4 regions of the Nocardia sp. NPDC055053 genome follow, and region 1 is predicted to be linked to each of the others. Evidence: riboswitches for the same ligand, from Rfam matches in the RefSeq annotation. Region 1 holds a riboswitch; each other region holds the start of a gene.
The links. Region 1 has a riboswitch for S-adenosylmethionine ahead of ACWF82_RS26195 (ABC transporter substrate-binding protein). Riboswitches for the same ligand answer to the same signal wherever they lie in the genome.
Positions count from the first base shown of each region.

Region 2: it holds a riboswitch for S-adenosylmethionine, as region 1 does, so the genes downstream of both, ACWF82_RS26810 (bifunctional o-acetylhomoserine/o-acetylserine sulfhydrylase) here and ACWF82_RS26195 (ABC transporter substrate-binding protein) in region 1, are expected to answer to the same signal.
Region 3: it holds a riboswitch for S-adenosylmethionine, as region 1 does, so the genes downstream of both, ACWF82_RS29905 (AfsA-related hotdog domain-containing protein) here and ACWF82_RS26195 (ABC transporter substrate-binding protein) in region 1, are expected to answer to the same signal.
Region 4: it holds a riboswitch for S-adenosylmethionine, as region 1 does, so the genes downstream of both, ACWF82_RS29870 (ABC transporter substrate-binding protein) here and ACWF82_RS26195 (ABC transporter substrate-binding protein) in region 1, are expected to answer to the same signal.

Region 1 is NZ_JBSGVD010000031.1:5,130-12,556, reverse strand. It holds gene ACWF82_RS26210 (dipeptide ABC transporter ATP-binding protein) at 1-1,478, opposite strand, end outside; gene ACWF82_RS26205 (ABC transporter permease) at 1,475-2,365, opposite strand; gene ACWF82_RS26200 (ABC transporter permease) at 2,422-3,453, opposite strand; gene ACWF82_RS26195 (ABC transporter substrate-binding protein) at 3,456-5,075, opposite strand; SAM riboswitch class I at 5,091-5,184, opposite strand; gene ACWF82_RS26190 (hypothetical protein) at 5,397-6,095, shown strand; gene ACWF82_RS26185 (glycosyltransferase) at 6,137-7,309, opposite strand; gene ACWF82_RS26180 (LppM family (lipo)protein) at 7,311-7,427, opposite strand, start outside.
Region 2 is NZ_JBSGVD010000032.1:55,831-63,257, forward strand. It holds gene ACWF82_RS26800 (MFS transporter) at 1-1,365, opposite strand, end outside; gene ACWF82_RS26805 (TetR family transcriptional regulator) at 1,499-2,239, shown strand; SAM riboswitch class IV at 2,303-2,413, shown strand; gene ACWF82_RS26810 (bifunctional o-acetylhomoserine/o-acetylserine sulfhydrylase) at 2,494-3,810, shown strand; gene metX (homoserine O-acetyltransferase MetX) at 3,807-4,955, shown strand; gene ACWF82_RS26820 (TetR/AcrR family transcriptional regulator) at 4,957-5,601, opposite strand; gene ACWF82_RS26825 (oxygenase MpaB family protein) at 5,752-6,711, shown strand; gene ACWF82_RS26830 (winged helix-turn-helix transcriptional regulator) at 6,755-7,129, opposite strand; gene ACWF82_RS26835 (nitroreductase family protein) at 7,199-7,427, shown strand, end outside.
Region 3 is NZ_JBSGVD010000042.1:28,981-36,407, reverse strand. It holds gene ACWF82_RS29940 (hypothetical protein) at 1-190, opposite strand, end outside; gene ACWF82_RS29935 (hypothetical protein) at 583-882, shown strand; gene ACWF82_RS29930 (hypothetical protein) at 1,123-1,371, shown strand; gene ACWF82_RS29925 (alpha/beta fold hydrolase) at 1,523-2,299, shown strand; gene ACWF82_RS29920 (SMP-30/gluconolactonase/LRE family protein) at 2,301-3,260, opposite strand; gene ACWF82_RS29915 (MarR family winged helix-turn-helix transcriptional regulator) at 3,375-3,824, shown strand; gene ACWF82_RS29910 (SRPBCC family protein) at 3,885-4,340, opposite strand; SAM riboswitch class IV at 4,483-4,599, shown strand; gene ACWF82_RS29905 (AfsA-related hotdog domain-containing protein) at 4,614-5,390, shown strand; gene ACWF82_RS29900 (HAD family hydrolase) at 5,387-6,097, shown strand; gene ACWF82_RS29895 (hypothetical protein) at 6,094-6,933, shown strand; gene ACWF82_RS29890 (ADP-ribosylglycohydrolase family protein) at 6,950-7,427, opposite strand, start outside.
Region 4 is NZ_JBSGVD010000042.1:18,944-26,370, reverse strand. It holds gene ACWF82_RS29880 (MFS transporter) at 1-81, opposite strand, end outside; gene ACWF82_RS29875 (FMN-dependent NADH-azoreductase) at 59-685, opposite strand; SAM riboswitch class IV at 905-1,020, shown strand; gene ACWF82_RS29870 (ABC transporter substrate-binding protein) at 1,063-2,223, shown strand; gene ACWF82_RS29865 (ABC transporter permease) at 2,223-4,058, shown strand; gene ACWF82_RS29860 (ABC transporter ATP-binding protein) at 4,039-4,941, shown strand; gene ACWF82_RS29855 (ABC transporter ATP-binding protein) at 4,931-5,677, shown strand; gene ACWF82_RS29850 (LLM class flavin-dependent oxidoreductase) at 5,674-6,684, shown strand; gene ACWF82_RS29845 (CMD domain-containing protein) at 6,681-7,145, shown strand; gene ACWF82_RS29840 (alkylhydroperoxidase domain protein) at 7,142-7,427, shown strand, end outside.

The DNA.
Region 1 (7,427 bases):
ACGGCCAGGTCGTGGGAGATGAACAGGTAGCCGAGCGCCAGGTCGCGTTGCAGGCCGTCGAGCAGATCGAGGATCTGCGCCTGTACCGAGGCATCGAGCGCCGAGACCGGTTCGTCGAGCACCAGCAGGTCCGGCCGCAGCGCCAGTGCGCGGGCGATCGCCACCCGCTGGCGCTGACCACCGGACAGCTCGGCGGGCTTGCGCGTGCCGAAGTCGGCGGGCAGCGCGACCTGGTCGAGCAGCTCGGTCACCCGGCGGTCCTGCTCGTCTCGCCGGCCGACACGGTAGGCGCGCAGCGGCTCGGCGATGATGTCGCCGATCTCCCAGCGCGGGTCCAGCGACGAGTACGGGTTCTGATACACCACCTGGAAGCGCCTGCGCAGTTCGCGCAGACGGCGGCGGCGCGCGGTGGTGAGGTCGTGCCCGTCGAAAGTCACCGTGCCGCTGTCGGGTTCGGTCAGACGCAAGGCGATACGCGCGGTGGTGGACTTGCCAGACCCGGATTCTCCGACCAGGGCCAGGGTCTCCCCGCGATCGAGGGTGAACTCGACCCCGTCGACGGCGGTGACGTCGGCGGCGTGAAATCGCTTGTGCAGGGCGCGCACCGAGAGCAGCGGTGATTCGGCCCGGGCCCGGGCCGGACGGAACCCCGTCGGCGCCAGTGCCGGTGATGCCGCCAGCAGGCGTCGCGTGTAGGGATGCGCCGGACGGGACAGAACCTGGGCGGTCGGCCCGGATTCGACGACCTCACCCTGGGCGAGCACCACGAGCCGATCGGCCCGCTCGCCGGCCACGGCCAGATCGTGGGTGATCAGCAGCACCGCAGTGCCGCGTGCCGCGATCCGCTCGGCCAGCCGGTCCAGCACCTGCCGGGCGACCGTCGCGTCGAGCGCGCTGGTCGGTTCGTCGGCGATGATCAACTCCGGCCCGCAGGCCAGCGCGATCGCGATCAGCACCCGCTGGCGCTGCCCGCCGGACAGCTCGTGCGGATACTGCCGTGCCCGGATCTCCGGCCGGTCCAGCCCGGCCTCCTCGAGCAGGTCCAGCGCCCGCAACCGGGCGCCGCGCCGATCCGCCAGGTGGTGCACCAGCAGCGCCTCCGCGACCTGATCACCCACCCGCAGGACAGGATTCAGCGACAGGCCCGGATCCTGGGGGACGAAGCCGACTCGCGCGCCGCGTAGTCGGCGCAGCGCCTTCTCGTCCGCCGGATCGACCTGCTCGCCGGCGAATTCGATACTGCCCGAGACGATCCGCGCGGAATCACCGAGCAAGCCGATCACCGCGTGCGCCAGCGTTGACTTGCCCGAGCCGGATTCGCCGACCAGTGCCACCACTTCGCCGCGCTCGACCTCGATCGAGGCGCCGCGCAGGGCGTCGACCGGCCCGGAACTCGATCGGTAGGCGATGTGCAGATCCGCAACGCGCAGCAACGGTCCTGTCTGGTCTCGACCGGTCGACGATTCGTTCGCGCTCATCGGTTCTCCGCCTTCCCTACGAAACGACCGAGACGCTGTGCCGACAGCACGACCGCGACGATGACCAGACCCGGCAGAGTGGTCAGCCACCAGGCGGAGGCCAGGAAGTTGCGGCCCTCCGAGATCAGCGAACCCCATTCGGGGGTAGGCGGTTTGGTTCCGTAGCCGAGGAAGCTCAGCGAGGACACCGCCAGCACCGCCATCCCGAATTCCACGGCGGCGAGCGCCAGGACCGGCTGGAACGAATTCGGCAGGACGTGCCGGGCCAGCACCGTGTACCAGCGCACCCCCGACGCGTGCGCCGCTTCGACATACGGCGCGTGCCGCACCCGCAGCACCTCCGAACGCATCACCCTGGCGAAGTTCGCGATCAACGAGATGCCGACGGCGAGAGCGACATTGCGGGTGCCGAAGCCGAGCGCGGTCACCAGGGCCAGTGAGAGCAGCAGCGCCGGGATCGACAGCAGGACGTCGACCACCCGCATGATCGTGGTGTCGACGATGCCGCCCGCCGCGCCGGACAGCAGCCCGAGCAGCGAGCCGACCACCAGTGCGATGCCGACCGCGGTCAGTGTCGCGGTGAGTGAGAGACCGGCGCCGTGCACCATCCGCGTGTAGAGATCGCGGCCGAGATTGTCGGTGCCGAACCAGTGCGCCGCGCTGGGAGTCTGGAACTTCTCGGCGGGCACGCCGGTCAGCGGGTCGCCGGGGGCGAAGACCGACGGCGCCACCGCCCACCCGATCGCGACGGCGAGCACCACACCCGCGACCAGCAGGCCCAGATGGGCCCGAACCCACCGTGCGATCTCGGTGGCCCGGACAGCACTGTGATCGGCCACTTCGGGGCTGTCGGCGACCGATCCACGGCGCACGAGGAGGTCAACCATGGTCGTTCCCTTCGGTATCGATGGTGGTCCCGGCGGCGTCCCGAGGCCGAATGCCGTCAGGCACCGTGCACCGCCTTCGCGGCGACATCGGCCTTCGTGTCCGGGAGCTCGGTGCTGTCACCGGGCCGGGTGTTCGTCTTCGCGCGCTGCCACCCGTTACCGGTGATCCGCGGATCGAGCAGGGGATACAGCAGATCGACCGTCAGATTCACGACGACGAAGATCAGCGCCGACAGCAGCACCACGCCCTGCACGACGGGGATGTCCTGGTTGAGCACGGAGGTCTGGGTCAGCCTGCCGACCCCGGCGCGGGCGAACACCGATTCCACCACCACCGACCCGGCCAGCACGGTGCCAACCAGCACACCGGCGATGGTGAACGCCGGCACGCTGGCCAGCCGGGCGACGTGGCGCCGCTGCACCCACCACCGCGAGGCGCCCTTGGCGAGCGCGACCTCGGTGAACGGCTGCCGCCAGGTCTGTTCCAGCCCGGCGGCGAGTACCTGGGCGATCACCGCACCGATCGGCAGTGCCAGGGTGAGCGCGGGCAGCAGGGTGCCGCGCAGTCCCGTCCCGCCGAAGGCCGGAAACCAGTGCAGCCGAAACGAGAACAGCTGCAACAGGATCAGGCCGGTCCAGAACGTCGGCACCGAAACAGCCAGCGGTGGTAAGGCACCGAGCGTATTGCGCAGCCACGGCCGCCGCGTGTAGGTGGCGGCGAAGGCCAGTGCCGTGCCACCTACCGCGGCGAAAAGCAGGGCGAGCAGCGCCAATCCGAGAGTCGGGGGCAGGGCGTCGCCGAGCGCCTCGGTGACCGGCTGACCGGTGTTGATGGACCGCCCGAGGTCACCGGTGACCGCATTGCCGAGCGCGGTCACATACTGCTCCCACAGCGGCTTGTCCAGGCCGTAGCGAGCCTGCAGTTCCGCGATCGCCGCCTTGTCGACAACCGTGCCGGGCCCACCGCCGTCGGCGGCCATCGACACCGGATCCGCGGGCAGCAGGTAGAGCACGACGAAGGAGATCGTGAACGCCGCCCACAACACCCAGATCGCCTGCAGCACCCGGGAACCCACATATCGGCTCATGATCAGCGCCCGCTCAGCCAGGTGTCGAAGAACTGCAGCCGGGCCGAGGCCTCGAACTTCAGATCCTGGGTACCCGCGGCCGCGCCGATCGCCTGCGACAGCTCGACGGTGGGGATGTAGAGGCCGTTGTCGAGGATCTGCTGCTGCGCGGTCTTGATCAACGCGGCACGGGCCGCCGGATCGTTGGATGCCAGCTGCTTGTCCAGGGTCTCGTCCAGGGCCGGAATCGGCCCGCGCGCGTTGAGGTTGCGCCCCGTGACGGAGAAGGACGTGCGCAGAATGTCGCCGTCGGCTCGCGTGGAGTTGCCGTAGGTGGAGTCGTAGTCCTTGGAGTTCATCTTGGCGGTCCACTCCGGCAGCGACACCAGGTCCAGTGTCAGGTCGACGCCCACCTGGCGAAGCTGCTGCTGCACCAGCTCCAGGATCGCCTGGTTGCCCGCGAACACCTGGCTGAACGTCACCGAGAAGCTCAGTCGCTCACCGTTCTTCGTCCGGATGCCGTCGGCGCCGGGAACCCAGCCTGCCTGGTCGAGGATCGACTTCGCCTTGGCCGGGTCGTTGGGCAGCTGTGCCGAGAGATCCGCGTAGGCGGGTGTCGCCGAGGCCAGGGTCGAGGTCGCGACCTTGAACTGCGGGCCGAGCACGGTGTCGACGAGCTGCTTGCGGTCCAGCGCGGGCAGCAGCGCCTGGCGCACCGCGGGGTCGCGCAGCGGACCACGAGTCACGTTGGGGTGCAGGCCGAACGGCGTGCCGGGGTTGGACGTGGACAGCACCTGGCCGCCGACCGCCTCGATCTGCGGCGCGTCCTGGGGCAGCGCGTCACTGATCGCGTCGAGCTGGCCGGAGACGAGACTGCCGGTGCGCACCCCGGATTCGGGGACGACGGTGAATTCGATCCGGTCCAGGTACGCCTCGCCCTCATGTCCGAATACCGCCGAGCCCCAGCGATATCCGGCCCGCTTCGCCAGCGTCACCGAGACGTCCTGCTTGTAGCCGGCGTAGGTGAACGGCCCGCTGCCGATATTGTCGCCCGCGCACCTGGCCTCGGCCGGTTTGCCATTGGTCGCCTTGGCCAGGATGCCGAGCTGCGGCGTAGACGAGGCCTGCAGGAACTGGGCGTTGGGCTGGCTGAATTCCACTCGGGCGGTGAGCTTGTCGACCGCGGTCGTACCGACGTAGTTGGTGAGGTAACTCGAGCCGAGCGGCGCCTTCGCGCCACCGAGCTTCACGACCGCGTCGAAGGTGTCGCGCACCGAGTCCGCGGTGAGCGGGGTGCCGTCGCTGAAGGTGACGCCGTCGGCGAGCGTGAACGTGAACACCTTCGCGTCGGAGCTGACCTCCCAGCTCGTGGCCAGCCACGGCGTGATCGCGCCGGTCTTCGGGTCCTGGTCGGTGAGCGAGTCGACGATCTGACGAGCGACGTAGATGGACTGGTTCGAGCCCGCCTGCGCCGGATCTGAGCACGACGGCGCCTGTGACAGGCCGTACCGCAGCGTGCCGCCCGGCTGCGGCGGACCGGCCTGCCCACCCGAGCCTGCGCTGTCGCTACCGCACGCGACCACGGAGGTGGCGACGGCGAGGACGCCGGCGACGGCGGCGAGACGATGACGGGGACCGATCACGGGGTGCACTTTCTTCCTCCATCGAACCCGGCGGAAGCACCCACACCCGGGAGCGGGCGGGTTGCTGCGACGTCATCGAGCCAGGTCTCTCGGTCGCTCTGGATGGGTACGACCGGCCGCAGGGGCCGGTACCGAATCAGCATGTGGCACTGCCGGGATCCTTCACAACGGTAAGGATCAGCGTGAGCGCAGAGCTTGGAACCAGCGGCGTACTCGGGCACACTGTGCGACGCGCCGACGGCTCGGTGTCATCTCACCTGCGCGGATTGCGTCCGGTACGGGAGTAGCGTCGGATTTCTTCGCGTCCATGAGGAGTACGCCGTGACCGAGCCGCGTCGTTTCACCACACCGACCACGCTGGCGGCCTGTGCCGCCGCGCTGCTACTGGCCGCGCCCACCGCGGCGGCGGCGCCCGAGGTAACCAGGGATGCGCCGGCGGCGCAGGCGGCAGGTCCCGGCGACCTGCTCGGCGCGTATCAGACCGTCGTCGACACCCTCGAAGCGCTCGGCGTCCAGCCGTTCCTGTATCCGACGGTCGCCGCGAACTGCGCCGGTGACGACCTCGGCCTCGTTCCCGCCGTCGCGGGTGCGGTCCCCGGCCCGTGGCCGTCGAACACCGTCCAGATCCCCGGCCTCGACCTCACCGCCGTGAAATCCGGCCAGACGATGTTCACCTTCCTGCCCTACGGCCTGTCGCCGGACACCGCCACCACCAAGACCTCCGGCATGCAGGTGGCCTGGCTCAACATCAGCACCGGCCGCGGCGGCCTGGCCTCGATGGGCTCGATCACCGACATCGTCCGCGCGACGGTCCCGCCCGAGGTACCCGTCGAACTGCGCCCCCTCGCCGAAACCGCCATCCGCGACTTCCTGTTCACCGCCATCCCTGTCGGCGGCGTGCGCGCGGTCCCGGTCGACACCGGCCACGGCACCGTTCTGGCCGCCGTCTTCGGTACCACCGACAACGCGGGCCGCTCCTGCTTCTTCTTCCCGACCGTCGGCATCACCGAGGTCCCTTAGCGTCGCGGTCTCGGTGCGGATGTGTCCGCGAACGGAAACTGTCAGGCGCGCTGCGCGGTCGTGGTTTCCGGGGCGACGAGGGGACGTTGCTTCCAGTGCAGTCTGCCGGTGCGGTGGCGGTGGTGCGATCGCGTCCACAAGGTCAGGTAGTGGGCTATGCCCAGGGGGTGGGCTACCGCTGAGGTGATGTCGGCGGGGGTAGGCGCGCGGCGGGTTTCGGTGCTGCGGGCGGTGAGTCGGCCCGCTACCGCGGCGAGGTAGCCGAGCAGGCCCGCGCGGCGGGTCCGGCCCCGGCCGCAGAGGGCGGCGAGTGGGGGAATCCAATAGGCAAGGGCGGCAAGGGCTCCGATCGCGGCGCCCGCGTCGATCCGGCCGCCGTAGGCCGACCACAGCCAGCGGGTGTAGCCGTTGGTGAGTTCGCCCGCGCCGGTGTACATCCGGGTGCGCGCCGCCGGACCGGCCGTCACCAGGGCGGTGCCGTGGCCCGCGCGGCGCAGAGCTCTGGCCAGGTCGAGGTCCTCGGTGGCGCTGGCGGCGACGGCGGCGTGACCGCCGCCGGCGCGGTAGGCCTCGGCGTCGACGGCGAGGAACTGCCCGCACGCGACCGCGGTCGACGGGCGCAGGCTGTGGTTGGCCGGGCCGAGGGGCAGCGTCGAGGCCCACGACCACGCGAGCAGGGGCTGGACCAGGCGCTCGGTGGCCGTCCCCGCCTCCTGCGCCGGCCAGGCTGACACCAGACCGGCTGCGCGCCTGCGCAATTCGGTGACGGCGGCGGCGACGGCGTGCGGGGCGAGGCGAACGTCGGCGTCGACGAAGACCAGGGCCGCCGCGTCGGTGCGGGCGGCGAGGCGGGCGCAGGCGGCGGCCTTGCCGGTCCAGCCGGGGGCGGGGTGGGCGGCCGAGCGGAGCACGCTGAAGCGGTCGTCGTCGCCGATCGCGGCGAGTGCGGCCTCGTAGGTGTTGTCGGTGGAGGCGTCGTCGAGGATGAGCACCCGCAGGCGCGGTACGCCGGTCTGGGCGCGCAGGTCGGCGATCAGGTCGGGCAGGCGGTCGGCTTCGTCGCGGGCGGGCACGCACACCGTCACCGGTTCGATCACGCCGGCGACGCGGCGCGGCAGGGTACGCAACGTGACCAGGTTGTAGGCGGCGGTGGTCGCGCCCAGCGCGGCCAGCCCGGTGCCTGCCCAGGTCAGGTAGCGGACCGCCGCGCCCATGTCAGCGGCCCAGCCTGCGGCTGGTGATCTCGCGCCACATCTCCTGTGGCGAGAAACCACCGCGCGGCGCGTTCGGCGGGCCGGGATTGCGGTCGCGGAAGGCCAGGCCGGCGATGAG
Region 2 (7,427 bases), on a different contig from region 1:
GTCGTAGCTGTAGATCGAGGCCCGGTCGACGAGGTGGTCGACGGTCGGATTGTCGGTCGCGTAGTTCTTCGCCGCCTGCACCGAGATCGTGGTGAGCAGGGCGGTGCCGACCGCGCCGCCGACCTGCTGGGCCGCATTGAGCAGGGCGCTGGCCACGCCGGAGTCGTCGGCGTCGACCTGATGCAGCGCGACGGCCTGCATGCCGACGAACAGCGGCCCCATACCGAGCGCGATCAGCAGCTGGGCGGGCAGCACGCTCAGCGCGTACCCGTCGCCGTAGCCGAGCTGGGCCAGCCACAGCAGGCCGACGGTGCCGAGCAGCGCGCCGACCACCATCAGCGGGCGCGGGCCGAGCTTGGGCATCAGCGCGCTGGTGACACCCGCCGAGACCGCGATGCCGACCGGGAACGGCAGGAACGCGACGCCCGCTTTCAGCGGCGAGTAGCCCAGGGTGTTCTGGTAGTAGAAGCTCAGGAACAGGAACATCGCGAACATGGCGATCGGGATGAACAGCGCGGCCAGCAGCGCCCCACCCCGGTTGATCTCCCCCGGAATGCGCAGCGGCAGCAGCGGATTCGCCGAGCGCGCCTCGATGACGACGAAGGCGATCAGCAGCGCGGCGCCTGCCCCGAGCAGGCCCAGTGTGCTCGAAGCCAGCCAGCCGTGTTCGGCGGCGCGGCTGAATCCGTAGACGATCGACACCAGCCCGAGCGTCACGGTGACGGCGCCGGGCAGGTCGTAACCGCCGACCCGCGGCACCGGCACATCGCGCACGAGAACCGCCAGCGCGCCGAGCAGCGCGACGATCGCGACCGGCGTGTTCATCAGCAGCGTCCAGCGCCACGACACGTACTCGGTGAGCGCGCCGCCCACGATCAACCCGAACGCGACACCACCCGCCGAGATCCCGGCGAACACCGCGAACGCGCGCGCCCGCTCCTTGACGTCGGTGAATGTCACCGACAACAGCGACAGCGCCGATGGCGCGAGCAGCGCCGCGAACGCGCCCTGCAAGCCGCGCCCGAGGAACAGCTGCAGCCCGTCCTGGGCGAGCCCGGCCAGCGCCGACGCGGCGGCGAAGCCGACCAGGCCGATCAGGAAGATGCGCCTGCGGCCGAGGTAGTCGGCCATCCGCCCGCCGAGCAGCAGCAGGCCGCCGAAGATCAGGGTGTAGGCGGTGAGCGCCCACTGTTTGTCGCCCTCGCTGATGCCGAGGTCTTTCTGGGCGAACGGGAGCGCGATCGTGACGACGGTGGCGTCGAGGATCACCATCAACTGCGCGGAGGCGAGGACGGCCAGCGCCCACCATCGCATCGAACTCTGTTGTGTCTCAGTTGGTTTCGCGTCTATGTCGATGCCGGTCACCACGGACTCCTAGTCACTCGAAGGCTGGCTCAATCCTGGCACCACGAGACAATTGGCGTCAAGAGCAAAATGTCTGACTGCGCCATTTGGCGCGATTGGACAGACAAATCGAGCCGGACGGTAATCTGGAGGGATGCTGGACTCGACCACTCCGATCAGCGCGGACCGGGCGACCGAACCGGCAGGCCTGACCACGGCCGGCCGCGCGCCGACGGGCCTGCGCGAACGCAAGAAGATCCAGACCAAGGCGGCGATCGTCGAGGTCGGGCTGAACCTGTGCGACTCGCAGGGCTTCGACGCGACCACGGTCGAGCAGATCGCCGCGGGCGCCGACGTCTCCCCGCGCACGGTCAACCGCTACTTCCCGATGAAGGAAGACATCGTGCTCGCCCCGATCGACGACTTCGGGGTCACCGTCGCCGCCGCGCTCGGCGAGCAACCGCGCACCGGCAACGAACTCGGGGCGCTGTGCGGCGCCTATCTGCAGGTCATCGACGCCGAGGCCGACGCCGACGGCATCCGGTTCCTGCGCCAGTTCCTGCAGATGCAGCGGATCATGCGAACCAGCCAGGCCGTGAACGCCCGCGCGCTCGAATACGCGGAGAAGAAGAACGTCGCGGTCTGCACGCAACTCGCCGAGCGGATGGCGACCACGCCGGACGACTTCTCGGTCCGGATGGTCGCGGGCACCTGGCAGATGCTGTGTCACCTGTCGCTGGCCGCCATCGAGGACGAGCTGCTCGGCTCGACACCGGAAGCCGCCGCCGGGGTGACCAGGAGCGCCGTCCTGCGCGCCTACCACGAACTTCGCCGCGTCTGCGGCGCACCGGCCGACCGCGACACGCCAGGGGTCGGCACACCGGCGGCGGAGTGATCCAGGCGACGAAACCGGGGGAAGTTTCCGCGCTGACCCGATGGCCGGTTAACATGACGGCAAGGTCATGAGTACCAGCGCCAAGCCCCGGCTCGCTGGTCGGCAACCCTCCAGCTGCGGTGGGGTGCTCCGGGTGATGACCGGGCTCTCGAAGGTCGAGAGCAAGCGCGCATCGCAGGAGGCCCCCATGTGTTGTTGTCCGTCGATCCGACCCAGCTGACGCGAGACACCGGCAAACAATCCTGGAGCATTTCATGACCGACTCTGCCCTGCCCGAGAACTGGTCCTTCGAGACCAAGCAGATCCACGCGGGCCAGGCACCCGACGCGAGCACCAACGCGCGGGCACTGCCGATCTACCAGACCACCTCCTACACCTTCCGCGACACCGACCACGCCGCCGCGCTGTTCGGTCTCGCCGAACCGGGCAACATCTACACCCGGATCATGAACCCAACCCAGGACGCGGTCGAGCAGCGCATCGCCGCGCTCGAGGGTGGCGTCGCGGCGCTGCTGCTGGCCTCGGGCCAGGCCGCCGAGACCTACGCGATCCTGAACCTGGCCAGTGCCGGTGACCACATCGTGTCGAGCCCGCACCTCTACGGCGGCACGTACAACCTGTTCCACTACTCGCTGCCCAAGCTCGGCATCGAGGTCTCCTTCGTCGAGGATCCCGACGACCTGGCGCAGTGGCAGGCCGCCATCCGGCCCAACACCAAGGCCTTCTACGGCGAGACCATCGCCAACCCGAGCAGCGCCGTGTTCGACATCCCCGGCATCGCCGAGGTGGCGCACAAGGCGGGCATCCCGCTGATCGTCGACAACACCGTCGCGACTCCGTACCTGATCCAGCCGCTGGCCCACGGCGCCGACATCGTCGTGCACTCGGCCACGAAGTACCTGGGCGGGCACGGCGCCGCGGTCGCGGGCGCGATCGTCGACGGTGGCACCTTCGACTGGACCGTGCGCGACGCCGACGGCAACGCGCGCTTCCCCGGTTTCACCGAGCCCGATCCCAGCTACCACGGCGCGGTGTTCGCCGACCTGGGCGCGCCCGCCTTCGCGCTGAAGGCCCGCGTGCAGCTGCTGCGCGATCTGGGTGCGGCGGTGTCGCCGTTCAACGCGTTCCTCATCGCCCAGGGCATCGAGACGCTGAGCCTGCGGGTCGAACGGCACGTGTCCAATGCCGAGGCCGTGGCGAAGTTCGTCGCCGAGCAGCCGGGCGTCGAGGCCGTGTACTACGCGGGTCTGGAGACCTCGCCCTGGTACGCGCGGGCCAAGCAGCTCGCGCCCAAGGGCGCGGGCGCGATCGTCGCGTTCGAGCTGCGCGGCGGTGTCGACGCGGGCAAGAAGTTCGTGGACGCGTTAAGCCTGCACAGCCATGTCGCTAACATCGGTGATGTGCGTTCTCTCGTGATTCACCCGGCATCGACCACGCACTCGCAGTTGACGCCCGAAGAGCAACTGGCCTCCGGCGTCACTCCGGGGCTGGTCCGGCTCGCCGTCGGCATCGAGGGAATCGACGACATCCTGGCCGATCTGCGCGCGGGTTTCGCGGCGGCGACGACGTGACTGTGAGCACCGAATCGCCGATCGCCCGTCCCGCAACCGGTGTGGCCCTGCTGCCACCGCCGGACGGGCGACTCGGCGTGGTCGCCATCGGGGACGTGTCGCTGGAGAACGGCGCCGTGCTCCCCGATGTGCGGCTGGCGGTGCAACGCTGGGGCGAGCTCTCGCCCACTCTCGACAATGTGGTGCTCGTCGAACACGCGCTGACCGGTGACTCGCATGTCATCGCCAGCGCGGACAACGCGCAGCCCGGCTGGTGGGAGGGCATGGTCGGGCCCGGCGCGCCGATCGACACCGACGAATGGTGTGTGATCGCGACCAACGTGCTCGGCGGCTGCAAAGGCAGCACCGGCCCGTCCTCGCTCGCGCCCGACGGCACGCCGTGGGGCTCGCGCTTTCCCGATCTGACCATCCGTGACCAGGTGACCGCCGAGGCGCAGCTGCTCGATCTGCTCGGGATCGAGCGGCTCGGCGCCGTCGTCGGCGGGTCGATGGGCGGCATGCGGGTGCTGGAGTGGATCGTCGGGCAGCCCGAGCGGGTCGCGGCCGCGCTCGTGCTGGCCGTCGGCGCCCGCGCCACCGCCGATCAGATCGGCACCCAGACCACCCAGATGGCCGTCATCACCGCCGACCCGGATTGGCAGGGCGGCGACTATCACGGCACCGGCCGCGCCCCGATGACCGGCATGGGCCTGGCCCGGCGCATCGCGCACCTGACCTACCGCACCGACGGCGAGCTCGACCACCGCTTCACCAATCAGCCCCAGGGCGACGAAGACCCGTGGACGGGCGGCCGCTACGCGGTGCAGAGCTACCTCGAGCACCAGGCGGAGAAGCTCTGTCAGCGGTTCGATCCGGCCACCTATGTGCTGCTCAGCGAGGCCATGAACCGGCACGACGTGGGTCGCGGCCGTGGCGGGATCGCCGCCGCGCTCGCCTCGACCTCGGTCCCGTGCGTGGTGGGCGGTGTCGACTCCGATCGGCTCTACCCCCTGCACACCCAGGCCGAGCTGGCCGAGGGTCTGCCCGGCTGCGCCGGTCTCGAGATCGTGGTCTCGCGCGACGGGCACGACGGCTTCCTGACCGAGGCCGCCGCGGTGTCCAAGCTGCTCACCGAGACGATGCGCCTGGCCCGCGAGAGCCGCTGACTCAGTCTCTCGCCGTACCCGTCAGCAGGGTGACGATCGAGCGGACGTACTCCTGAAGCCGTTCGCGCGGATACTCCCGCGGCTCGTTCACCGCGAGCCTGCCGAGCATCTCGGCGACGGTGAGCGTCGAGTTCGCGAGCAGTCCAGCGTCCATCCCCGACCAGCGCGGCGACATCGCGATACCGACGCGGACAAGGGATTCCGCGCGGGCCAGGATGTCGGCGCGGGCCGCGCGCAAGGCGGCACGGTATTCGTCGGGAGCGCTGGCCGGGGTCGCCAGGATCAGCCGCCAGCGCGTCGGATTCGCCAGTGTCACTCCGACGAACGCTTCGACCGTCGCCGAGGCGGCGGCGACCGGATCGGTGTCGAGCAGGTCCTCCGGCAGGGTGTCGGCGATCTGCTCCAGCCCGCGTTCGCGTTCGCGTTCCAGCAGGGCTTCGACGAGTTCGGCGCGGGTCTTGAACACGGTGTACAGCACCGGTTTTCCGACGCCGGCCTCCTGGGCGACGGCTTCCATGCTCAGTTCGTGCAGTTCCATCCGGCCGAGCACGGTGAAGGCGGCGTCGAGGAGCTGGGCGCGCCGCTCGTGCGGCGGCAGGCGCGGGGCATAGCGGCGCCGCGGCCGTTGCTCCTGCGTCGCGGTCACGCGCTCCTCCTGTCGTTGCCTGGACGATACCCCGGCGGTGGACTCCCGGCATCAATCCTACGCAACCGTTGTATTCGCATCGCACCATTGCTACGGTTGCGTTGTATTCAAATGTGAGGTTCGCCTCGGCACTGCAAAGGAGCACGTGCAATGGCTTTCGATCCGTCCGCCCTGCGCCGCGACGACTACGGCTTCTTCGGGCCGGGCTCCCCCAGCTGGAAGGTGTGGGCATCGCCGACCGCGCTGATCGGTTTCCAGCGGGCGGTCACCCTCGAGCACTTCGACCCGTTCCTGACCGCCGCGGTCGCCGACTCGCAGGGGATCTACGACAACCCAGCGACCCGCCTCGACCACACACTCGCCTACTTCGTGCTGGTCGCGCTCGGCGACGGCCGCACCGCCATCCAGGCCGCCGAGCACCTGATGAAGGTGCACGCGCCGATGACGGGCATCGAGCCGATCAGCGGCAAGCGCTACAGCGCGAACAACCCGGAATCCCAGCTGTGGATCCACGTCACCGGCTGGCATTCGGTGCTCGAGTGCTACGAGATGTACGGGCCGGGACCGCTGAGCCCCGAGGAGGAGGATCGCTACTGGGCCGAGTGCGTGATCGCCGCCGAGCTGCAGACCTGCAAACCCACCGATGTGCCGCGCAACCGCGACGAAGTGCACGCCTACTTCGAGCGGGTCCGGCCGCAGCTGTGCGTCTCCGAGCGGGCGATCGAGGGCATGCACTACCTGCTGTGGACACCGCCGGGCAAGGGCTGGCATTTCGCGATCGGCAGCAGGCTGCTGTCGCTGGCCACCATCCCGTCCCTGCCGATGTGGATGCGCAAGCTCGGCCGTTTCGCCATGCCGCGCGTCGTCGACCCGCTCGTCCGGATCCCCGCGAAGGTGATCGCCTGGACCGCCGCCCGCCGCGACAACCGGGTCCTGATCACGGCCGCCCCGTTCATCGCCCCGATGACCGGCGCGATCTTCGCCGCCCACGCCCACTCCGCACCGCCGCGGACCCCGTCGACGATCACCCCGCGGCAGGCCCGCGAGCTCTACGGCAGCCAGGGCACCCGCAGCCTGTGGGAGCAGCCCGCGCCCGCCGAATCCGCCTGATCGATTCGGCTCCGGGCCGCCGCCACGCCGGGCCGCGGCCCGGTCAGGGCGACATGCGCCTGGCCTTCTCGATGTGATTGATATTCGTCTCGACCCATTCCCGCAGCGCCGCGATCGGTTCGCACAGGCTGTGACCGAGATCGGTGAGCGTGTACTCGACCCGGGGCGGCACCGTGGGATACACCGTGCGCGCGACGAATCCGTCGCGCTCGAGCTGACGCAGGGTCTGCGTGAGCATCTTCTGGGAGATGCCGTCGATCCGGCGGCGCAGATCGGTGTAGCGCAGGGTGCCGTCGGCGAGCGCGTCCACGATCAGCACCGTCCACTTGCCCGCGATGTGGTCGAGGACCTCGCGGGTCGGACATTTGGCCGAGTAGACGTCGGCGGGCAGGCCGGTCGCTTCATGAACTGTGCGCACCCAGCCGATTCTAACGCACTTTTAGGTGCCTACTTCCCAAAGGAGAGTGACTCTCCGATAGTAGGAATCATGATCACGCAGACACTGTCAGTCGCCGAAGCCATCCGCACCCGGCGCACCGTCCGCCACTACCGGCCCGATCCCATCGCCCCCAAACTGCTCGAAGAACTGCTCGACCTGGCCGTGCAAGCCCCGAGCGCCTGGAACATGCAGGACCGCTCGATCGTCGTGGTGACCAGCGACGACGGCCGGAAGGCATTGTCGGAGGCGGCTTTCGGTCAGCCGCAGCCGCTGGAGG
Region 3 (7,427 bases), on a different contig from region 1:
CCACGATGGCTGTCAGGCGGTCCCGCATGTACGAGTCGCCACTGCACCGCTGCAACTCGGCGTAGAACTTGACCGGATCAGCGGCACGGCGGATCGTGGAATCCAGATCGGGAACCGTCGGATCGACTACGAGCTCTACTTCGTAGACGAGTTCGGGCCGGTCTCCCGGCGTCGTGTTGCTGGCACTCATCTGAGACCTCAGCCTCCTCACTCTTCGCGTGGTTCGGAGCGCCTGGCGGATAGGCCAGGCTGAGAGACCACGATACTGCCACACGGTGCAGATGTGTTCATCGACTCGACATGAACCGCTTCGCAACTCGCGCATCCGACAGGTTCCCCGACACGCCGGTGTCCTCAGAGGTTTTTTACTATCCTGCGCGAGCACGAATGCCTACACTGTGTGTTAAGGAATATGAACACACACGGTGCGCTCCGGTTCGATATGATTCACCCGTTCACTAATGAACACCGACGTCCAGTAGTAGTTGGCATCGCATCGCGAGGGGTCGCACCCTCGCCCACCCTGTCGGAATCAGGGTGGGCGAGGAGCGGATGCCACGACCGACAACCAGGAGATGAGCCATGGCCAATATGACCTTCACAGTGCGGATCAGCCCGCGCGACCACGAGCTGTTGACCAGCCTCGCGGCCATCCGCAACCAGAGCGTCGCGGAGCTCTCGCGCGAACTCCTCTCCGACGGCATTCGCAGACTTCTCGATCCGGAGGAGATCGAGCGTCGCATAGCGGCTGAGCGTGCTCGGCTACTCGCCGCCGCCGCGGAGCTTCGCGCTGACGACGCCGTACCTTCCGCGGTGGCCGACGTCGATGATTCGGCCGCGAAGGCCAAGTCGTCGGTCAAGGCCTCCGCGACAACGAACTGATATTCGTATCAATATTTGAACCACCCTGGCCGAGGTTCCGAGTGCGCCTACCACCCGGAGCGATCGACCGGAGATCTGAGAAAGAGCCGCCGGGCGAGAAATCGCCGGCGGCTCTTTTCGCGTCGGTCAGTTCGTGTGCATACGTTTGAACACGTTTGAGCACAGTCGGTTCTTGTGCAACGTGTGCACACGGGTACAGTGGCCATCGATAGGCAGATCGGTACTCGTGGAAGGACCTTCATGACCGACAACGCCAGCGGCGCCACCACACCCCCGCCCCCCGCTCCGCCGGTCACCGCCGAGGATGTGGCCCGCATGCTCCAGGCCGCCGAGGACGCCACCCGGCTGCTCCGGGAGGTCCAGGCCGCCGGCCGCCGCCAGCAGACCCGCGCGTTCGCCGCCGGCTTCGCAGGCAGCTCCGTGGGCAGGCTCTTCGGCAAGGCGGGCGAGAAGTGGCTCGACCGCCTCGACTGGTTCGGCCTGGTCTGACCGCCTGGTCCGGCGGCCGCGAGTATCTGTGCGGCGCAATCGAATACGACGAAGGCCTGTACCGACATGGTGCGGGCCTTCGTCGTGTCCGGGGCATAACGCACCGCCCCGGCGCGGCAGACGAACCGAACGGTCTCGATAGTCTGGACAGGTGCTATTTCTGGACGAAGGCTCGCGCACCGGCCCGGTGATCGTGTTCGTGCACGGCATACCCGGTTCGGTCGACTGGTTCGCGGCGGTCGCCGAACGGCTGACCGGCGACCACCGCGTGATCCGGGTGGATGTCCACGATCAGGGCGCGGAATCCGGTGACTTCACGGCTGCCGCGCGCAGCGCTCCGATCGCCGCGCTGCTCGACGAGCTGGACCTGTCGCAGGTGACTGTGGTCGGTCATTCGTTCGGCGCGGAGATCGCTCTCGAACTCGCCGGCTCGCCGCGGGTGGCGCGGGTCGTAGTGGTCGGCCAGGCGCCGGACTATCACATCGCTGCGATCCCGTCCGTGGCGAAGTGGGTGGTCCGGCCATGGTCGGTCCGGCTGGCGCAACGCTGGACGCCCGGCCTGGTGATCCGGCTGGCCAACCGGACCGTGTTCGCGCCGCGCTTCCGCTACGCCTCCGCGCCCGGCCTGGCCGACGCGATGGTTCGGGACTTCCGAACCGCGGTGCCGGGCGGTCTCGCCTATGCGGCCGGTGCGCGAGCTGACGACCTCGCCGCACATCCGCTCGACGAGCGGGTCGCCGCACTCGACCTCCCGGTCCTTGCCGTGCACGGCAGGCACGACTACCTCTACGACAGCACGGCCACCCTGGACCGCTACGCCGCGGCCGGCGCGCGCACCCACCTCGTCGAGCACGCGGGTCACTCGCCGCAGATCGAGCAGCCGGACGAATTCGTCGCCGTCCTCAGGGAATTCGTCGACGGGGCCTGACTCAGAACCCGTCGACCGCCGACACCACGAACGTCCCGGGCGAACCCGCATCACCCATCGGCCCACCCTTGTCGAACTGTGACGACACGATCAGCGCCCGATCGCCCGAGTGCACCATCGTCGTGGGGATATTCAGTGCGGGATCATGGAATTCGCGATCACGCGTAGCGGCGGTACCGCGGTCGGTGACGGTCCAGCGGCTGACAGTGTTCTCGGTGTTGTGGACTACCCACAGCGTGTTGTCGCGCAGTTCCATGCCGTCGCCGTGGCGCACGTCGCCGCCGGTCAGCGCGACCTTGCGGATCGGCTCGGCGCCGGTCAGGTCGATCCGGTACAGCTCGCCCGCCGACATCGCGACGACGAGCAGATACGTGCCCGCCTGATCGGCGACGATCCCGTTCAGCTCGAAGGTCTTCGCATCGCGCGGTCCGAGCACCGGGCTCAGGTCGTAGGCGACCCCCAATTCACCATGGCCCGAGGCCATCTGGTCTGGAGTGACCCGATAGACGACATTGCGGACACTGTCGGTCAGATAGCCGCTCCCGTCGGCACCGAAGTCGAGATCGTTGACGAAACGCGGCGCGGCGCCCGGCACGTCGAACCGGGCCAGCAGCGCGCGGGAACCGGTGTCGTACACCGCGACTCCCACGCCCGAATCGATCACCCACAGCCTGCCGTCCCGGTCGACCCGCACTCCGTTGGCCGTCTTGCGGCCGTCCGCGCCCGCGGGCAGGAACACCTCCGCGCGCTCGGCGCCCGCGGCCGCCCGGTAGACCGTGCCGTCGGCGAACGAGCCGACATAGCTGTCGCCGGAGCGAGCGTCCAGTGCGATGCCCTCGGGATACACGGCATCGCCGGGCAGCTCGAAGGCGGTGCTCAACGCCGGCGCGGTGTCGGTTCCGCACGACGTAGCGGACAGGCAGGCGACGGCCAGTGCGATGGTGGCGCTGGTCCTGATCATGATGAAGCCTCTCAGTGATGTAATGCCAGACATCAAGTGATGGGCAGAAATGTAGATTAGAGCTCTAATGATCGTCAAGGGCATTACATGATGACGGACGGATACCATGCACGCATGACGTCCATGCCCGCCGCCGAGAGGCTCGGCACGTATATCAAGCGCGCCGAGCAGTCCCTGATCGCGGCGAAGACCGCCGCGCTGAAGCCGGCCGGGCTGACCGTCCCGCAGTACAGCGCCCTGCTACACCTCGCGGAGAACCCCGGCATCTCCGCCGCCGCGCTGGCCCGGCTGGCTGGGGTCACGCCACCGACCATGAACACCGTCCTGACCAACCTCCAGGACCGTGGCCTGGTCGAGCGCACGCCGCACGAATGGCACAAGAACGTGCTCGAGACCCGGCTGACCGAGGCGGGCCGCGAGGTGACCGCCGCGGGTGACGTGCGCGCGGTCGCCGTGGAACGCGATCTCGCGGCGCGGTTCACCGCCGAGGAACTGGCGACCGTGACGGCGCTGCTCACGCGGACGGCGGAGGCGCTCGACGAGATCCGCGCAGACCTGCCCTGACAGTCCGGCAACGCCGAGAGCCCGCCGGATCATCCGGCGGGCTCTCGGGGTTTGTGCAGGTCAGCGCTCTGCGACAGCCTTGACCTTGCTGAGGGTTTCGTTCATGCCCGCGACCAGGTCGGCCTCGAACTTCTCCTCACCACCGAGGGCGACCTTGATCGTCCCGCGCAGCCACGCCGGCACGCCCTTGACGGGGTCGACGGTGCGGGTTTCGACAACGCGGGTGCCGGTGGCGGTCGGCTGGAGCTCGTAGCGCCACACCGTGCGGTTCTCGTTCATCCGGAACGCGAAGGACTTGCTTGGCTCGTAGCTCACGATGCGCGAGGTGGTCGGGTACACCTTCCAGCCGACCTTGTTCAGATTGACGGTGTAGGCGCCGTCGCGGACCCCACCGACGGCGATCATCTTCAGCGTGGTCGGGCTGAGCTCGGGCATGCGGCGCAGGTCGGCCAGGATCGACCACACCTTCTCCGGCGCTGCGGCGATGTCGATGCTGGCTTCGAGATTGTTCGGCAACGGTGCCTCCGGTGGGTGTGACGGACTGTCACGCACAGCATAGGCATCGTCGACCAGGGGATCTTCCGCCCGTGGTCGGATTTTTCGCAACCTGGTCGCAACACTGTTCAAAAGTTCTGCGCCCGAATAATTTTCGTTCGACGGTCACGAGTTCCAGCTTCGAGCCCCGGCTTGCTGGGCGGCAACCCTCCATCGGGGGCGGGGTGCTCCGGGTGACGACCGGATGGCGGGGAGTTCCCACCCGCCATAAGCGTCCTTCTGGAGGTTCTATCCATGTCTGTTGTCCAACTCGACTCCGCCACCCGTGCCCCGGAAACGGTGGCGACCACCTTCGTCGTGGTCGCCGACCGGTTTCTCGGAATCTCCGCGGACGACCGGGTGCACACCGTGTCGGGACTCGTCGCCCTGTTGCGCGGCGGCCGTCTCACCGATCGGGAGTTGACGGTGCACCTGGGGCAGGGCATCACCCGGCACGATCTCGATTACCTCGAGCATGTCGCGCAGACCGCCGGGGCCCGGCTGCGGGTGGTCGGCGAGATCGCCGAACCGGCCCGCCGCCATCACGTGCACAAGTACCAGCATTCCAATGTGCTGTTGGCCGGGCTGACCAGGGAGAACGAGAACGTCTTCCGCGCCGACCTGCGCCTCGACAGCGACAACGAACTGCTGCTCGACCATCAGACCGGTGAGCACGTGCAGGGCATCGTGGTGATCGAGGCGGTGCGCCAGCTGTTCCTGGCCGCGTTCGAACTCGAATACGGCGTGCGCAGGCCGCAGGAGCACTTCTACATCGTGTGGAACAACGTGGACCTGCGGTTCACCTCGTTCCTGTTCCCGCTGCCCGCGACCCTGCACGCCCGGCTCACGCCGGTCTCGGTGGACGATCCCGGCAAGCTGCAGTTCGTCATCGAGACCGAGGTGCGTCAATTCGGCAAGACCGTGGCCGGCTCGCGCATCGAGTTCACCGCGCTGCCCAACGACCGCATCGCGCAGATCGAGCGAGCCAAGGCGGCCAAGGCGGTCACCGCGCACCTGGCGGAGTCGGCATGAGCGTGGCGTTCTTCGATGTCGACGAAACGTTGATCACCGTCAAGAGCATGTTCGCGTTCCTGCGGCACTGGCTCACCGAGCGCGGTGACGACGGCAGCGAGTACGCGCGCATCACCGGCGAGATCAAACAGCTGGCGGCAGCGGGCACTCCGCGCGAGGAGATCAACCGCCACTACTACCGGATCTATCGCGGAGTCGAGTACGCCGCGCTCGATGAGTCGGGGCAGCGCTGGTTCGACACCTTCGCCGCGGATGGCGCGCCGTTCTATCTCGATACCTTGGAAGCACTGCGCGCACATCATGATTCAGGCGTTCGCACCGTCCTGCTCTCCGGATCGTTCGCACCGGCGATCGCTCCGGTGGCCGCCGCGGTCGGTGCCGATCACATCATCGCCACCGAGCCGGTGCTCGACGAACACGGCTCGCTGACCGGCGAGGTCCACCGGCCGATGATCGGCGATGCCAAAGGCGAAGCGGTGGTGGCCTACCTGCGCGAACACGGCATCAGCCCCGACGACACCTGGGGCTACGGCGACCACAGCACCGACCTACCCTTCCTGTGGATCGTCGCGCACCCCTTCCACCGCGGCGACGACCCGCACCTGCTGGCCGCCGCGACCGCTGCCTGGCGCAGACTGGGCGACCGTGTCGGCGACGCGAACGGCATCGAAATCTCCGGCGATCGAAAAGTGGTATCCACGTGGTGAAACGGCTCTACGACCTGACCCCGACCACCCAGGGTCCGCTCTACCCACCCAGCGAAATCGTGGACGCCGACGGCGATTTCCTCGTCGTCGGCTTCCTCAACGAGGCGGGCCCCGACGGCACGGTGACGCGTCGATGGGGACGTGCTGTCGTCGCGGCCGACACCCCGCTGCCCGCCTTCGGCGAGAACCTGCCGTACCGCGTGATTCGTGAACTCCCCGAGAAGCTTTCGATCGACGACGCGAATCTGGTCCTGCACACGCTGCCCTTGCCCCTGCCCGCACACAACTACCCGATGGTCTTCGCTCCCGACCAGCTCCCGAACGCGGGGGAGGTGGTGCGACCGAGCTACCCCTTCCACGAGGTGCCGATCCCGGACCTGCGCCCCGAGGACGGCCGCAAACTCACCGAACCGATCACCCTCGGCCGCTGGCTGGAAGCGCGCGGCACGGTGGAGGTCGCGATCAGCGACGACGAGCACCACGGCGAATTCCATTTCGAACTCAGCGGATTGATCCCCGATTCCCTCTACACGATCATGTCCTTGCGCTCAGGCGACCTGAACCCGGCCGCACCCACCCGCCCCGGCCCACTCGGTGTCCCCAATGTCTTCATCACGACCGCCGACGGCACCGCCACCTACCGGGCTACCCTCCCCAACCCCTTCCCCGACCCAGCCACCCCCGGCGCGAACCGCATCATCAGCGTGGTCGTCCTCTGGCAGAGCTACCAGCAGAATTATGGCGGCGCGATCGGCCACTTCGGCCTCGGCGGCGACATCCACGCCCAGCTCAAACTCCCCACCCCGACCTTCGAGGAGTTCAGAACCCGTCCCTGACCGGAGCGCGGCACCGTCACCCTCGCCGTGTCACCCAGGCTGGCAGCGCCTCCCGCGCTGCCAGCCATTCCTCCGGCACACCGCCCTGCGTCCCGATCCCCGTGCGCGCGGCCACGATTCCGCCGACGATCGCCGCGGTGGTGTCCGCATCCCCACCGGCCTCGACACACGCGGTGATCGCGGCGGGATAGTCGTCCAGGAAACTCGCCGCCGCCCACAGCGTGAACGGCACCGTGTCCTGCGCGCTGACCTGCGCTCCGTTACCCAGTTCGTAGGAAGCCTCGGCCACCGATCGGCCGAGGAGCTTCCTGGCGCGCCGCACCCCGCTCGCCGTCCGGCCGTCGACCAGATACGGCTCCACCGCGTCCAGCAGTTCCACTGGTGCACAGTCTTTTCCGCGATTCGCCGCCGCCCAGCTCGCCGCCACCGCGACAACCATCGCCCCCACGATCGCCTCAGGATGCCGGTGCGTCAGCTCCGCCGCCGACGCAGCC
Region 4 (7,427 bases), on a different contig from region 1:
GACGAGAATGCCGACGGCGCAGATCGTCGCGACGGTGCGCCCGGTCGGCGCCCAGGTCTCAGTAGTCGCCGGCGAGCTCACGCGCACGTTCCTGTGCCGCGGCGAAGCCGACCTGCGGGTCCTCGGTGAGCACGGTCGGGGCGAAGCGGATCTCGGCGACGTCCTTGACGCCGATGAACCGGAGCCAGTCCTGCACGAACGGGGTGGCGAAGTCGCTGCCGAACTGGATCGGCACGCCCGGCTGGTGCACGCCGCTGGTGTAGACGGTGACGGCGCGCTTGCCGTCGAGCAGACCGCTGTAACCGACCTCGGGATCGAAGCCGAACGCCCACCCGGGCTGGGTGACGATGTCGACGTACTGCTTGAGGATGTAGGGCACCCCGTGGTTCCAGATCGGGATGTTGACGACATAGAGATCGGCGGCGGCGAACCGGTCGAACACCGCGCGCGCCTGCTCCCAGGCGGCGACCTGTTCGGGCGTCTGCTCCGACCCGGTGAACACGGCCAGTTTGGCCGCGGCCGCGTCGGTGCCGAATTCGGGCAGACCCGCGTCGAACAGATCGAGCGTGTCGACCTGCAAGCTGGAATCCTTCGCGGCGAGCGTTTCGATGAAAGTCTGTGCGATGGCGCGAGATTGGCTGAATTCGCCGCGTGCGGAGGCATTGATGTGTAGCAGAGTGGTCATGGGGAATAGCAGTACCGAGGCCGCCGACCCTCGACAATGATTTGTCGCACGCTGCGCTGATCCTCGCCGTGCCTGCCCGGTCATTTGTCTCGAGCTGATCGCAACCAGCCGCGCCACCGATCACCGCAGCTAGAGCCGTATCCGGCTGTCCCGGAACATCATCGAATGCGATCGCACGCGTCGGATCCGTCGCTGACCTGCTGCTACATTTCGACCCACGGTCACGAGTATCAGCAGTTTCGAGCCCCGGCTCGCTGATCGGCAACCCTCGCTTGGCGGTGGGGTGCCCCGGGTGACGACCAGGCGTTCTCGAAAGGAGAGCGCAAGCGCTGAATGCCCGGGTTTCCGTGGCGTCCGGATTCGAAGGAAAATCATCAATGAGCAAGTTCTCGATCGGCTCGCGCCGTCGTTTCAAGATTGTGGCGGGCGCGCTGGCCGCGGTGAGTGTGGCGGCCGCGGTGGTCGGTTGCAGCGACGCGGGCGGTGAATCCGCGAACGGAACTGTGTATTTCGGCGTTTCCGGTCCGCGCACCGGTCCGTCCGCCGAGTACGGCCGGCTGTGGCAGCAGGGCTTCGACCTCGCCCTCGACGAGATCAACGCCGCGGGCGGCATCAATGGCCGCAAGGTCGAATTGAAGTGGGAGGACTCGCAATCCGATCCCAAGCAGACCGTGCCGATCGCCACCAAGTTCGTCGACGACTCCTCGATCATCGCCGAGCTCGGTGACTTCTCCTCGCCCGCCTCGATCGCCGCGTCGCCGATCTACAACCGCGGCAAGCTCGTCCAGTACGGCTTCACCAACTCCGCGGTGGACTTCACCAAGGCGGGTGCCTACTCGTGGAGCCCGTCCATCACCCTCGATGTGTTCCAGGAGCGCAATGCCGAGTGGGTGAGCAAGAAGGCCAAGAAGGTGTCGGTGGTCTATCTCGAAACCGACTGGGGCAAGCAGGCATTCCAGTTCTTCGAGAAGTTCGCCGAGCAGAAGGGCGTCGAGATCGCCTACTCCTCGCCGATCCTGCCCGACTCCACCGATGTGAAGCCGATCCTGATCAAGGGCCGCGAGGCGAACCCGGAGGCGTTCGTGCACCTCGGGTACGGTCCCGACGGCGCGCTGGTGGTCAAGCAGCTGCGTGACGTCGGCTTCACCGGTCAGTTCTTCGGTGGCCAGAACACCCCGCAGTTCATCTCGCTGGCGGGCGCGGCGGCCGAGGGCGACATCGTCAACGGCATCTTCAGCCCGGCCGATCCCGACCCGAAGGTGCAGGACTTCGTCACCAAGTTCCGCGCGAAGTTCAACACCGACCCGGGCGACTTCAACGTCTACGCCTACGACGCCCTGAATGTGGTGGTGCAGGCGGCCAAGAAGGGCGGGGCCACTCGCGAAGGCGTCCTCGATGGCTTGAAGACCGAAACCCGGTTCACCGGAATCGGGCTCGGCACTTTCGCTTTCGATCAGGAGACCCGGCGCCCGAAGGGCGTGACCCCGCGTGAACTGGTGCTGACGGGCGGAAAGTTCGTCCCGACCGGCAATCGCTGATGTTCGACACGCTCGTCGCCGGTGTGGTCCATGGCAATGCGTACGCGCTGCTCGCCGTTGGCATCACCCTCATCTTCGGCGTCACCAATGTCATCAACTTCGCGCACGGTGCCGTCTTCGCGCTCGGGTCGATCCTGGGCTGGTGGCTGATCGCCGAACAGGGCTTGCCGCTGTGGCTGACCATCGTGCTGGTGGTCGCGATCACCGCCGTGGTCGGCATTCTCATCGATGTCCTGGCCGTGCACCCGTTGCGCAAGGCACCCGCCATCGCGGCGCTGCTGGCGACGGTCGCGGCCGGGTTGATCATCGAGAACCTGACCCAGATCGTGTTCGGACCGGACACCAGACCGTTTCCGCAGGTATTGCCAACCAACAACTTCCAGCTCGGCGGTGTCCGTTTCGGCACCTCCGATCTGGTGATGTTCGCGATCACCCTCGCGGTCATGGTCGGGCTGGCCGGATTCCTGCGATTCAGCCGGTACGGCCTTGCCATCCGGGCCACCGCCCAGGACCCGGACGCCGCCGCGCAAATGGGGATCGGGGTGTCGCGCATTCAGGTGCTCGCCTTCGCGATCGCCGCCGGGCTGGGTGGTCTCGCGGGAATCTTTGTCGGCCTGTACAACTCGAACATCTCGCCGACCAGCGGCACCCTCGCCGGGCTCACCGGCTTCGTCGCCGCCACCATCGGCGGTCTCGGCTCGATTCCCGGCGCGGTGATCGGCGGCTTCGCGCTCGGCATTCTGGAGGCGTTCGGGATCTACGTCTTCGGCGACGGCTACCGCGACCTGATCACCTTCGGCGTGCTGGTGGCGTTCCTGATCCTGCGGCCCGGCGGCCTGCTGGCGAAGGTGCCCGCCATCAGCGCCGAACCGCTCACCGGCACGTTCCTCGGTGTCGGCAGGCAGCTCAGGGTGCGGTGGTGGCACGCGGTCGCGGCGTTCGCGGTGGCGGCGCTGATCGTGCCGCTGGTCGCGAACAACTACGCCATCGTGGTTGGCACACAGATCCTCGCCTACGCCATCATCGCGGTCTCGATGACACTGGTGGCTGGCTCGGCGGGACAGCTGGTGATCGGGCAGGCCGGGCCGATCGCGATCGGCGCCTACACCTCGGCGATCCTGACGGTGAATCACGACTGGCCGTTTCTCGCCGCGGCCCTGGCAGGCGGTGTGCTGGCCGCGGTGCTCTCCTCGATCCTGGCCGCGCCGCTGTGGAATCTGAACGGGCACTATGTCGCGATCGCCACGCTCGGCATCGGCATCGTGATCGTCGCGGTGATCCGCAACTGGGAGTCGCTCACCAGGGGCAGCTACGGCATCTTCGGGATTCCGGTGCCGAGCATCCTCGGCCACGAGTTCACCGAGAACATCGAGGTGTTCTGGCTGGAGCTGGTGTTCCTCGCGATCACCCTCGCGGTGGTGGTCGGGGTGCAGCGGTCCCGGCTCGGTACCGCTTTGCGGGCCGTCGGCGCCGACGAGGTCGCGGCCAGGTCATCCGGTATCCCGGTGCGCGACTACAAGGCGCTCGCCTTCGCGATCAGCGCCCTGTTCTCCGGGATCGCGGGCGCGCTGCTGGCCCACCAGTACAGCTATATCGACCCGACCGTGTTCAACCTGCCCATGTCCCTGCTGATCATCACCGTGCTCGTGCTCGGCGGCACCGGATCGCCGTACGGCGCGGTGCTCGGCGCCGCGGTGCTGATCGGTGTCCCCGAGGCGCTGCGGCTGGCGCCGGAGGCACGCATCCTGCTCTACGGCGTGGTGCTGCTGCTGATCATCCGGTTCCGTCCGCAGGGCGTTCTGGTGAGGAGTGAACGTGTCCCCGTCCCCACGTGAGCCCGTGCTCGTGGTCACCGGACTGCGCAAGTCCTTCGGCGGCGTCCGCGCGGTCGACGGCATCGAATTGTCGGTCGCACCCGGCGAATTCGTGTCGATCATCGGGCCCAACGGATCCGGCAAGACGACCACCGTCAACCTCATCTCGGGTGTGCTGCGCCCGGACGAGGGGCGCGTCGAGGTGGCAGGCACTCGGCTGCGGCCCGGCTCGCAGGAGGCAGCGGCGCGTGCAGGCATCGCCAGGACCTTCCAGAACGGCAGGGTGTTCGGGAATCTGACCGTGCGCGAGAACGTCGAGATCGGCTTCCACCCGACGGTCACCGCGGCAAGGCCGTGGCAGTCGCTGGCACGGATCCCGGTCCTGCGCTGGATTCCGCTGCTGGCCGAGACGGTGCTGGCGCTGGTGCCGACCCCGGCGGTGCGCGCGGAACGGCGCGCGACCACCGCTCTCGTGGATACCCAGCTGGCCAGGTTCGCCGAACGACTCGAACCCCGCGCCGAGCACAACGCCTACACCCTGTCCTACGCCAATCGCCGCCGCACCGAGATCGCCAGGGCACTGGCCCTGCGACCCACGGTGCTGCTGCTCGACGAGCCGGCCGCCGGCATGAACCAGACCGAGACCGCCGAGGTCGGGCAGCAACTCGCCGAGCTGAAAGCCGCAGGTCAGACCATCGTGCTCGTGGAGCACAAACTGGAACTGGTGAACGCGCTCTCGGACCGGGTGATCGTGCTCGACGAAGGCCGGATCATCGCCGAGGGCAGCCCGGAACAGATCCAGCGGGACGAGCGCGTCATCGAGGCGTACCTGGGGCGCCGCAGGGCGCGCGCCTCCGCCGCGAACGAGACAGGAGCAGAGAAGGTGACTGTCGGTGCCGAATGACGAGATTGCCACGCCCATCCTGGAATTCGACGAGGTGAGCGTGCACTACGGGCCCTCGCGGGCACTGGACAAGGTGTCGCTGACGGTGCGTCCCGGGGAGATCGTCTCGCTGCTCGGCGGCAATGCCTCCGGCAAGTCGACAACGATGAAAACCGCGCTCGGCCTGCTGCGCCCGAGTTCCGGGGCGGTCCGCATCGACGGTGTCGACGTGAGTACCAGCTCACCCGCGACCCGGATCGAAGCCGGTCTCGCCTCGGTGCCGGAGGCCAGGCGCGTGTTCCCGGCGATGACGGTGGAGGAGAACCTCTACGTCGGCGGCTATATCCGCAAGGAGCGGCGTTCGGTGCTGGCAGCCAGGGCCACCGAACTGTACGAGCACTTCCCGCGCCTGCGCGAGCGCCGCGCCCAGCAGGCGGGCACCCTGTCCGGCGGCGAACAGCAGATGCTCGCCTTCGCCAGGGCGCTGATGAGCAAACCCCGGCCGATCTGCATGGACGAGCCGACCATGGGCCTGTCGCCGCTGTTCGTCGACCGGGTGCTCGACGAGATCGCCCGGCTCAATACCGAATTGGGGCTGGCCATCCTGATCGTGGAACAGCAAGCCGAACTCGCGTTGTCGATCGCGCACACCGGCAATGTGCTGGCCGGCGGCCGGATCGTGTTGCGTGGCACCGCCACCGAACTGCTCGACGATCCCGCCATCCGCGACGCCTACCTGGGGAAGGTACCGGCATGAGCGAAGGTAAGCGGCTGGGGCTGTTCACCCGGCTGGTCCGCTATGACGACGAGCAGAGCGCGGCGAAGGTCTACAGCGATGCGCTGGAACAGATCGGCCTGGCCGAACGGCTCGGCTACGACACCGCCTGGGTCGCACAGCATCACGTCGACCCCGCCGAGGGCGGACTTCCGTCGCCGCTGGTATTCCTCGCCAACGCCGCGGCGCGCTTCGACCGGATCCGGCTCGGCACCGCCATCGTGACTCTCGGCCTGGAGGACGCGATCCGGGTCGCCGAGGACGCGGCTGTGCTGGACATCCTGTCCGATGGCAGGCTCGAATTGGGTTTCGGCAGTGGTGGTTCCAAGAGCACCTTCGCGTTGTTCGGCATCGCCCCCGAGGACAAGCAGCGCGTATACGCCGAGAAACTGGCGGCGATCACCGCGGCGCTCGACGGCGCGGACCTGGTGCCGGGCAGACCGTTGCACCCACCGGTGGCGACTTTGCGCGACCGCGTCTGGTACGCCAGCTTCTCCGTGGCCGGTGCCGTCCGCGCCGGTGCGGCGGGCGCGGGCCTGCTGCTCTCGCGCACCCAGCCGCGCGACGAAGGCATCCCGCTCGACAAGCTCCAGGACCAGCTGATCAGCGCTTACCGGCAGGCGCTGCCCCGGGGCGCGACATCTCGAATAGGCGCCTCCCGCAGCGTTTTCGTCGCCGACGACCGCGAAGACGCCCAGCGGTGGGCCCGGCGCGGCGCCCTGCGTTTCCTGGATCACCTGCGCACAGCGGGCATTCCGGAGGTGGCGTCCAGCGTCGAGGAAGTCCTGCGCGACTCCTACATCGGCACACCCGACGACGTCGCCGCCCAGCTGGCCGCCGATACCGCGGTCACCGCGGCCACCGATCTCATCGTCCAGGTCCACCCGATCGATCCCGACCAGCGCGCCGCGTTGCGATCGATCGAACTCCTCGCCACCGAGGTCGCCCCGCGACTCGGCAGGCCGGTCAGCGAAAGGGGCTCGGCATGAGCGTCGATGTCATAGATACGGTGCTCGGCGCCGAGGCGGCGGCCAGGGTCGCCCTCGTCCGCAGGAGCAGGCCCGCTGTCGTCGAACACACTCAGGGCGTGCATGATTCGCTGTTCGCGGGTCCTGGTGGTGTTGCCTTCGGTCCTGAGCGGCTGGCTCTCATCGCGACGCACGTAGCCGCGCTCGGCGAGGCCACCGCACTCGCGGCGCACTACGCCCGTCGCGCGGGAATCGCAGGTGCCAAACAAGATTCGGCCAACGACGCCAAGCTGACGGCCGCGCTGCGTCACGCGACCAGGCTCACCACCGCCCCGTCGACCAGCACCCGCGCCGACATCGACGCGCTACTGGCCGCCGGACTGACCGAGACCGACATCGTCACCGTCTCCCAGCTGGTCGGCTTCGTGAACTACCAGGTCCGCCTGCTGAAGGGCCTCGAACTGATCGGAGCGACACGATGACCGAGGTTCGCACGGTCGAGACAGCCGATCGCCCACTAGGTTTCACCCAGGAGCAGCTCGACTGGGTGCCCTGGGCCGAACCCATCGCACTCGCCGACGCCGACGAACAGCAGCGCCAACTACTCGAAGGCCAACGCGGCGAAAGCCCCTACTTCCGCCTGCTGGCCCGAAACCCCGAGGTACTCGCCCATCGCAGTGCCAACGACAAGGACATCTTCTACAGCAGGGAGGGCCTGACCCGGGCCGAGCGGGAACTCGCCGCGACAGTTACTTCCCGGTACA